Hydrogenispora ethanolica: one gene and its partner. The protein of the gene in region 1 interacts with the protein of each later gene in a pairwise test. Links are inferred from orthologs where the notes say so. Each region holds a gene or a part of one and is shown on either strand. Other genes may lie near its edges.

What was found. Proteins that work in one complex are often made in the same cells at the same time.
Region 2: the proteins of nikR (region 1) and rplL interact in binary tests that used the Escherichia coli proteins (3 or more experiments, as listed by UniProt). The link is inferred for Hydrogenispora ethanolica from one-to-one orthologs.

The regions. Positions count from the first base shown.
Region 1 is NZ_SLUN01000005.1:126,272-130,906, reverse strand. Bases 727-3,458 are described here. They hold nikR (nickel-responsive transcriptional regulator NikR), read left to right. Parts: upstream 727-1,750; coding sequence 1,751-2,167; downstream 2,168-3,458. Other genes in these bases: EDC14_RS06245 (heme-degrading domain-containing protein), read right to left, coding at 3,157-3,458; EDC14_RS06250 (hypothetical protein), read right to left, coding at 2,317-2,826; EDC14_RS06260 (CAP domain-containing protein), read right to left, coding at 727-1,280. In the rest of the region: EDC14_RS06265 (Crp/Fnr family transcriptional regulator), read left to right, coding at 1-364; more of EDC14_RS06260, read right to left, coding at 600-726; more of EDC14_RS06245, read right to left, coding at 3,459-3,627; EDC14_RS06240 (PAS domain S-box protein), read right to left, coding at 3,759-4,635. UniProt on the Escherichia coli protein: Transcriptional repressor of the nikABCDE operon. Is active in the presence of excessive concentrations of intracellular nickel.
Region 2 is NZ_SLUN01000065.1:1,261-4,899, reverse strand. What follows is about bases 1-2,688. They hold rplL (50S ribosomal protein L7/L12), read right to left. Parts: upstream 1,687-2,688; coding sequence 1,315-1,686; downstream 1-1,314. Other genes in these bases: rplA (50S ribosomal protein L1), read right to left, coding at 2,435-2,688; rplJ (50S ribosomal protein L10), read right to left, coding at 1,709-2,233; rpoB (DNA-directed RNA polymerase subunit beta), read right to left, coding at 1-940. Also shown: more of rplA, read right to left, coding at 2,689-3,148; rplK (50S ribosomal protein L11), read right to left, coding at 3,205-3,630. UniProt on the Escherichia coli protein: The binding site for several of the GTPase factors involved in protein synthesis (IF-2, EF-Tu, EF-G and RF3). Is thus essential for accurate translation.

The DNA.
Region 1 (4,635 bases):
CTCGACCTTGCTGGTCATCCCGCACGCGGTCTACGAAGAATGGTTGCGTCAGGACGTCAACTTTAGCCTGTATGTTTATAAGGTGTTGTGCCGGAAATTTTACAGCCTGGTCAAGAAGAGCGCCGAGGACGGCTTGTATCCCCTGAAGTACCGCTTGCTGAACCTCCTGATCTATCTGCATGGCGAAAACGGCGCGGGCATGCCGGTGCAAAAGGAATTGCTGGTCGAGACCCTGGGATCGACGCCGCCCAGTATCGAGCGGATCATTGCCGATCTGACGGCCAAGGAGCTCATCGAATGTCGCGACGCCGAGATCAGGGTGCTGTCGGTCGATGGCTTGAATAAAGAATTATGGCTCTCTTGAAAATCTCTACCCGTATGGGGGCAGCGCTCGCCCGGTCCAACGGACCGCAAAGAGAGGCCCGCTTTCCGCGGCGGCCTCTCTTTTGAATGGATCCGGGTTCCGATTTGTCAAACCGTTTCGACTACAACCAACCAATGTATCCAGGTTGTGGCGGCTGAATCTGAACCCGCCGTCGTGGTGAGCGCGGCTTCCGATTCAGGGGACACTTGGAAAATGGATAGGGAATGCTTCCACTTTACTTGCCGATAAACATCTGGGTGTAAATGTTGCCGTAAACCGAGCCGGAGGCAATGCCGATACCAATCTGGGTATAGCTGGTGTTCAAAATATTGGCGCGATGACCCTCACTGTTCATTAATGCCTGATGCGCGGCTTCGGTGGAAGAGTTCCCGGCGATATTTTCGCCGGCGGTCTTGTAGGTCACGCCGTAGCTCTTCATCATATCAAAGGGCGAGCCGTAAGTCGGGGATGTATGTCCGAAATAATTGTTCTTCACCATGTCGGCGCTCTTGAGCCGGGCGAGGGTGACCAGAGTGGAATTGACCGATAAGGCGGCGATTCCGCGGCTGGTCCGTTCCTGATTCACCAGGTTGACCATCTTGGTTTCCTCGGCGGCTAAACCGGTGGACGGCGTATTCGGCGTCGTGGGAGTGGTGGGAGTGGTCGGCGTTGTAGGAGTCGTGGGCGTCGTCGGCGTCGTCGGCGTCGTGGGTTTGGACGGCGCCGGCCGATAAATGGGAATCGCTCCATAACGAGTGCTGTAGGATCCCGGGATATAGAGACTGTAACCAGAGGAGTAAGTGCTCTTCCCCGTCGAATAATAATAATTGGTTCCCGCCAAAGCAGGGACGACACTGAAGGAAATCAGCGCGATCACAGTCATTGTGCCTGCCAAAAACTTGCTGAATCTGTTCATAGCTATCTCTCCTTTCATGTTAAACCCTTGGATTTGGAAACCATGCCCCGTTTTACCGTTATGACAACGATTTGACATGAATAGAATTCGTTAGCAAAAATGTAAAACCTTTAGGAAACTATGGCCAATCGAGGTAAAATTAACATATTCGGTTCAAAACCCTTTTATTTCACCTAAATTAGCCGATTTGAAAGTAGAGTATAGTAAACCGGCCCGAGCTTTTGGGTTCACCCTGGCCTTCGGACAGGGTTTGTCACAACGCTTTTAAGCCCGAACCAATTTTCGCCGGCGGTCCATTGGAGGAATCCCTCCAGTCGTTTCGAATTATGCAATATGCAACGACATGATTTGAATCATATGATTTGCGAAAAAACGGTGAAGCGTTCGTTATTTTCGCAAACACATATACCCAAGGATTAATGTCGTTGCATAGATGAGGAATTTACGCTGATTGTGACAGAGGAGGAACCATGGAAACCAATTTACAGCGATTCGGCGTTTCCATCGACAACACGTTATTAGAGGAATTCGACGAGTTGATCGCCAAAAAAGGGTATACCAACCGCTCGGAGGCTATCCGCGACCTGATCCGCGATTACCTGATCGAGGAGCGCTGGCGGACCGGGACCGCCCAGGCCGTCGGCACGATCACTTTAGTCTACAACCACCATCTCCGGGAACTCTCGGACCGACTCAATGATATTCAGCACGATTACCACGACAAGATCGTCTCCGTGCTTCATGTCCATCTGGATGCCCATCATTGCCTGGAGGTTCTGGTGGTGCGGGGCGATACCACGGCGATTCAGACCATCGCCGGCCGTTTGAGCAGCGTCAAAGGAGTACAGCATTGCAAGCTGGTGACGACCGCCGGTGGAAATATTTAGGCCGGCCATTTGCGCCGGCGCCGCTACAAGTTATCGGGTTCGCTTATCTTGGTTGAGGGGAAAGAAAAAACCGGCTTCCGCCGGTTTTGCGATCGTATTCAATATTCGGTTCAAATGGCTTTTTCGCTCCGAACGGCCTACCGCGCCGGTCATCTGCGTACCTGATGGGCTATGATCATCCACTTGTCGTCGAATTTCCGCAATAGATATGCATAGCTGCCGCTCTGGTCATCCTGGACCGGGATGGGCCCCCCTTGATAGCTCAGTTTCACCTGGAGCTCCACATCGCCCGGTTGGGCCGGGCCGGGACTACCTTTGATATTCCAGGTCGTGGTCTCGGTACCCTCGTAAACGATCTTTTTCACAATCTGAAAGTTTTTGATCGGAACCGGCTTCGCGAGGGCGAAGGTTTTCAGATCGTAGCATTGGACCACTCCGTCCCAATCCCCGGCTTGCATACATTTGTAATAGCTCTGCAGCGTGGTTTCGGGCGAAGTCAGGTCGAGCGCAGTTTTGTTTTTATTAGTGCTCCGAAACACGACCGGCGCCGCCGGTTTGAGCCGCGCGTTATTCACTGCCGATAACAACACGCCGGTCGACAATAGCATGGCCAGCAATACGACGATTCCGATGACAACCAACTTTACGCTTTTTTGCACAGTATGGACCTCGATCACCCAGATTTGCGATACATGCAACTTTCGTTTCTATTCTTCAATCTCCGGCGGGTTTTCCCTCTATTGAAATAGGAGATTTACAAATTTTTTAAACAATCGACGCTCCCGCTGAGAGAGTTTGAAACGACTTCATCACTTGCTTTTCTGAGCTTTTATGTTCACCCTGCCTTCGGACAGGGTTTATCACAACGCTTTTAAAAGCCATGTGATAAAGTCCTCAAATTCGGAAATCATCCTTTCAATGGACTAAAAAACGACTTTATCACTTGCTTTTCTGAGCTTTTGTGTCACCCTGCCTTCGGACAGGGTTTATCACAACGCTTTTAAATACTGGCGAATGGCTTCGACCACCATGGCATGGTCTTCCTCCTGGGCCAGGCCGGAGACGGCGATAGTGCCAACCACGCCGACATTCCGAATCAGAATGGGGAAAGCGCCGCCATGGGCCGAGTATTCCAGCGGATTCACATAATACCGCTGATCGATGGTGGTGCCCGATTTCACCAATTGCTGTCCCACCCGGAGCGAACTCTTATGGAAACGGTTCACTACCCGGCACTTGCGAATAATCCATTGGTCGTTGTCGGGCGTCGTTCCTTCGCACGCATAATGAAAGAGCTGTTGACCGGAACGGGTGATGTCGATGGTGATGGCTTTCCTTTCTTTTTGAGCCCGCTCCGCCAGTTTCAACCCGATCTCCAGCGCCGTCCGGTTGGTAAACGCTTCAAATTGTAATTCCTGTTCCTCCCGGACCCGTTCTTGAAGTTCTTGATCGATATTCATCCCGATTTTTCTCCTTCCATGGTACCTGCCGCCCCAAGCCTTTTGGTCCAATGCTTGGCGGATGGATCCCCATGATCTTGATTCGTTCCGGCGCCGTTTTTTTCCTGCCGCGCCGCCTAAGAATCTCCGGCTCATGAGCCAACCAACGCCCGGTCGATGATCCGTTTCAACTCGGCAAACTTATAAGGTTTGGCGGCTACGCCGCAAAAACCGTATTTTTGGTACTCGGCGATGATCGGATCATTGGCGTAACCGCTGGAGACGATGGCTCTTACCGCGGGGTCCACCGTTTTGAGCTCGGCGATGGTCTCCTGGCCGCCGAGCCCTCCGGGGACTGTCAGGTCCATGATCACCAGATCAAAAGGAGCCCCCTCCTCCATGGCCCGCCGGTAATCCTCCAAGACTTCCCGGCCATCCCGGGCCAGCACGACGCGGTAGCCGGCATCCCGCAACATTTCGCCGACACTATCGCGGATCGTTGCCTCGTCGTCCATCAATAAAAGGGCGGCTTCCCGGGTCGCGGCCACTTCCGGGCTTTCTTCCTCCACGGCGGGCCGGGCATTCGTAGCAGGCAATAAAATGGTAAAGGTGGTTCCCACCAGGGGAACGGACTCCACTTCGAGATAGCCATTGTGTTTTTTGATAATGGAATAGGAGGTGGCCAGTCCCAGGCCGGTCCCTTCCTCCTTGGTTGTAAAGAAGGGATCAAAGATCCGGCCCAAGTTTTCCGGGGGGATTCCGTCGCCTTCATCCTGGACAGCCAATTCGACATAGCCGCCGGGCAGATAGCGGGAACCGGGCCGGATCCGGATGTTCCGCCCCAGGATTCTCAAAGTTCCGCCGCCAGGCATGGCTTGTTTGGCGTTCAGGGTCAAATTATGGAGAACCTGGCTGATCTGGCCGCTGTCGATCTCGACCGGCCAAAGATCCTCCGGCAGCTCGAACTCGACCTTTACTTTGGAACCCCGCAGCACAAAACGGACGGTATCGCGGATTAGATCGCCGATG
Region 2 (3,639 bases), on another replicon or contig:
GGTTGCCGAGGTGGTCGATGTCATCGATCTCGCCGACCCCGCCAAACAAATTCAGTAAGTATTTTACAACCTCAATGACATCTTCCTTCATTAAGGTCTTTACGGCTTCCTGGCCCGGAACCTCGTTTCCCTCGGCATCCACATACGGTTTGGTCGATTTGGCGGGGAAGTTCAAGCCCAGTTTCTTATTGATCTTATAACGTCCCACCGAGGCCAGATCGTAGCGTTTCGGATCAAAAAACAACGTCTCAAAAAGGCTACGCGCGCTATCGACCGTCGGCGGTTCACCCGGACGCAACCGTTTATAGATCTCAACCAGAGCTTCTTCTTCGTTTTGGGTGTTATCCCGTTCCAGGGTGTTTTTGATAACTTCGTGGCCTTCGAAGAGATCATTGAGCTGATAGTTGTTGCCCAATCCCAAAGACTTCAATAATATGGTCACCGGAAGTTTCCGGGTCCGATCGATCCGCACATATAACACGTCATTGGAATCGAATTCATACTCCAACCAGGCGCCACGGTTGGGAATGATGCTGGAGGAGTATAGGTATTTTCCGGTGGTATCCTGAGTTCTTCCGAAATAGACGCCCGGCGAACGGACCAGCTGGCTAACGATAACCCGCTCGGCGCCATTAATAATGAAGGTTCCTTTCTCGGTCATCAACGGGAAATCGCCCATGAAGACCTCTTGTTCCTTCACTTCGCCGGTCTCTTTATTGATTAGCCGGGCCCGCACCCGCAGCGGCGCAGCATATGTAACATCGCGGTCCTTGCATTCTTCGACCGGATATTTCGGATCGCCCAGCGCATAATCGATAAACTCCAAGACCAAATTGCCGGTAAAATCCTGAATCGGCGAGATGTCTCGGAACATTTCACGCAAGCCTTCATCTAAAAACCACTGATACGATTTCTGCTGAACTTCAATTAAGTTCGGCATATCCAGGATTTCTTCGATCTTGGCGAAGCTCACTCTGTTACGATGTTTTTGGACAGCTTCCTGCAAGCCACTCACCTCTTCAGAATAGTAATAACCGGGCCTGAGTACCTACGAAAACAGACAAAAGCAAGGTAACAATAGTTATCCTCGCCACTATCTTTGTTCAAGGAATATTCGTCAAACTACTTTTCAGCAACCTCAGCCCGCATTCACTTATTTTTAATATTATAGCCGCGATTATACCTGTTTAAAAAAGTTTTTTTGAAACCATTGCCAAACTTCGCAGATTATTATAATATCACAGTAAGAATTTCCTGTCAAGGAAAAAATAAAAAAAGGGCCGGAAAATTAACCAGCCCTTTTTCAACACCCGATTATTTCAGTTCAACGGTAGCGCCGGCATCTTCGAGTTTCTTCTTGAGTTCCTCGGCGTCAGCCTTGGAAATGCCTTCTTTGACTTTCTTCGGAGCGCCGTCAACCAGATCTTTGGCTTCTTTCAGGCCGAGGCCGGTTACTTCGCGGACCACTTTGATCACTTGGATCTTTTGGGCGCCGCCGCTCACCAGCAGGACGTCAAACTCGGTTTTCTCTTCAGCGACCGGAGCAGCGGCAGCCGGAGCAGCAGCGACTGCAACCGGAGCGGCGGCGGATACGCCGAATTCCTCTTCAAAAGCTTTGACTAATTCGTTTAATTCCAGAACGGATAAACCTTTGACGATCTCTAAAACTTCACTTACTTTACTCATCGATAGAATCCTCCTTTAATAATCATTCTTCTCCGGCTTTCTGCTTGCGAATCGCCTCAACTGCATAAACCAAATTGCGGATGGGCCCTGAAAGCACCGTAGCCATGCCACGGAGCGGAGCCTGCATCAAACCAGCCACTTGACCCAGCAATGCCTCGCGGGAAGGCAGATCAGCCAACGCTTTGACGGCGTTAAAGTCAATGACCTTTCCCTCGAGAATACCGCCTTTCAGCTCCAAGTGTTTGTGATCTTTGGCAAAATTCGAGAGTATTTTCGCCGGTGTAACCGGGTCGTTATATCCGAATGCCAAAGCCGTCGGGCCACTCAGATAGGAATCGAGCCCTTCGATGGAAACCGACTTCGCCGCCCGGCTGGTCAGAGTGTTCTTAGCGACTTTATACTCGACGCCGGCTTCCCGTAGTTTCTTCCGGAGCTCGGTAACTTCCTGAACATTCAGCCCCCGATAGTCGGCGAGTACTACTGCTTTGGATTTCTGCAGTTTTTCTTGAATTTCACTTACCGCCGCTTCCTTTTCCGGTCTTGCCATGTTTACACCTCCTTTAAAAAGTAATCACCTTTGGAAACAAAAAATAAAGACCCCCATAGCTAAACTGGAGGTCTGTTATCACCCTGTGAAAACCATTCCAGCCTCGGTAGGCGGGTTTCCCCATTAAATCGGCTCAATTACCGATGCCTACTGTCTATGGCGCGAATTCAAATATTCAGTTGAAGTACAATCTTCCGTATTTTAATGCTCGGCGCTCGCAGCCGACTGGGCCGATTGCGGGGAAACTTTGACGCCGGGACTCATCGTAGCCGAAAGCACCACGCTCTTGATATAGGTCCCCTTGGCGCTGGCCGGTTTGGCTTTGACGATCACATCCATCAGCGTCCGGAAGTTACGCAACAACTTTTCCGCTTCAAAAGAAACCTTCCCAATGGGCACATGCACGATACCGGTCTTATCGACCCGGTATTCGACCTTACCGGCTTTGATCTCTTTTACGGCTTTCGCAACGTCAAAAGTAACGGTGCCGGTCTTGGGGTTCGGCATCAAGCCTTTCGGCCCCAAAATCTTACCCAGTTTACCGACAGCGCCCATCATATCCGGAGTCGCCACGGCCACATCAAAGTCCATCCAACCTTTTTGAATCTCTTCAATCAGGTCTTCGGCGCCAACCTTCTCAGCGCCCGCCTCTTCGGCTTCTTTGGCTTTTTCGCCTTTGGCGAAGACGGCCACTTTCACCGTACGTCCGGTACCAAAAGGCAGCACCACGGCGCCACGGATCTGTTGATCGGCATGACGCGGGTCTACGCCCAAACGGATCGAAATCTCGACCGTCTCATCGAATTTACCTACTGGCATCGATTTAATAATATTCAAGGCTTCCGCCGGGTCATACAGCTTAACGCCGTCAACCAATTTCGCGGATTCCTGATAGCGTTTTCCATGTTTCGGCATATCATTTCCTCCTTTGTGGTCATAACGGAATTACTTCCTCCCACGGTTTGAAGCGACTAATCTTCTACCACAATCCCCATGCTGCGCGCCGTACCGGCGACCATGCTCATGGCTGCCTCTACGCTGGCGGCATTCAGGTCCGGCATCTTCAGCTCGGCGATCTCGCGGACTTTCGCCCGGCTGATCTTACCGACTTTATCCTTATTCGGAGTTCCGGAACCTTTCTCCACATTAATGGCTTTTTTAATCAAAACAGGCACGGGGGGTGTTTTGCAGATAAATGTAAACGAACGATCCTCATACACGGTGATCACAACCGGAATGATCATTCCAGCCTGATTCGACGTGCGTTCGTTGAACGTCTTACAAAACTCCATAATGTTGACGCCGTGTTGACCTAGGGCAGGGCCTACCGGTGGCGCAGGATTTGCTTTACCAGCCGGAACTTGCAGTTTTACGAAAGCCGTAATTTTTTTAGCCATTGCCCTTCA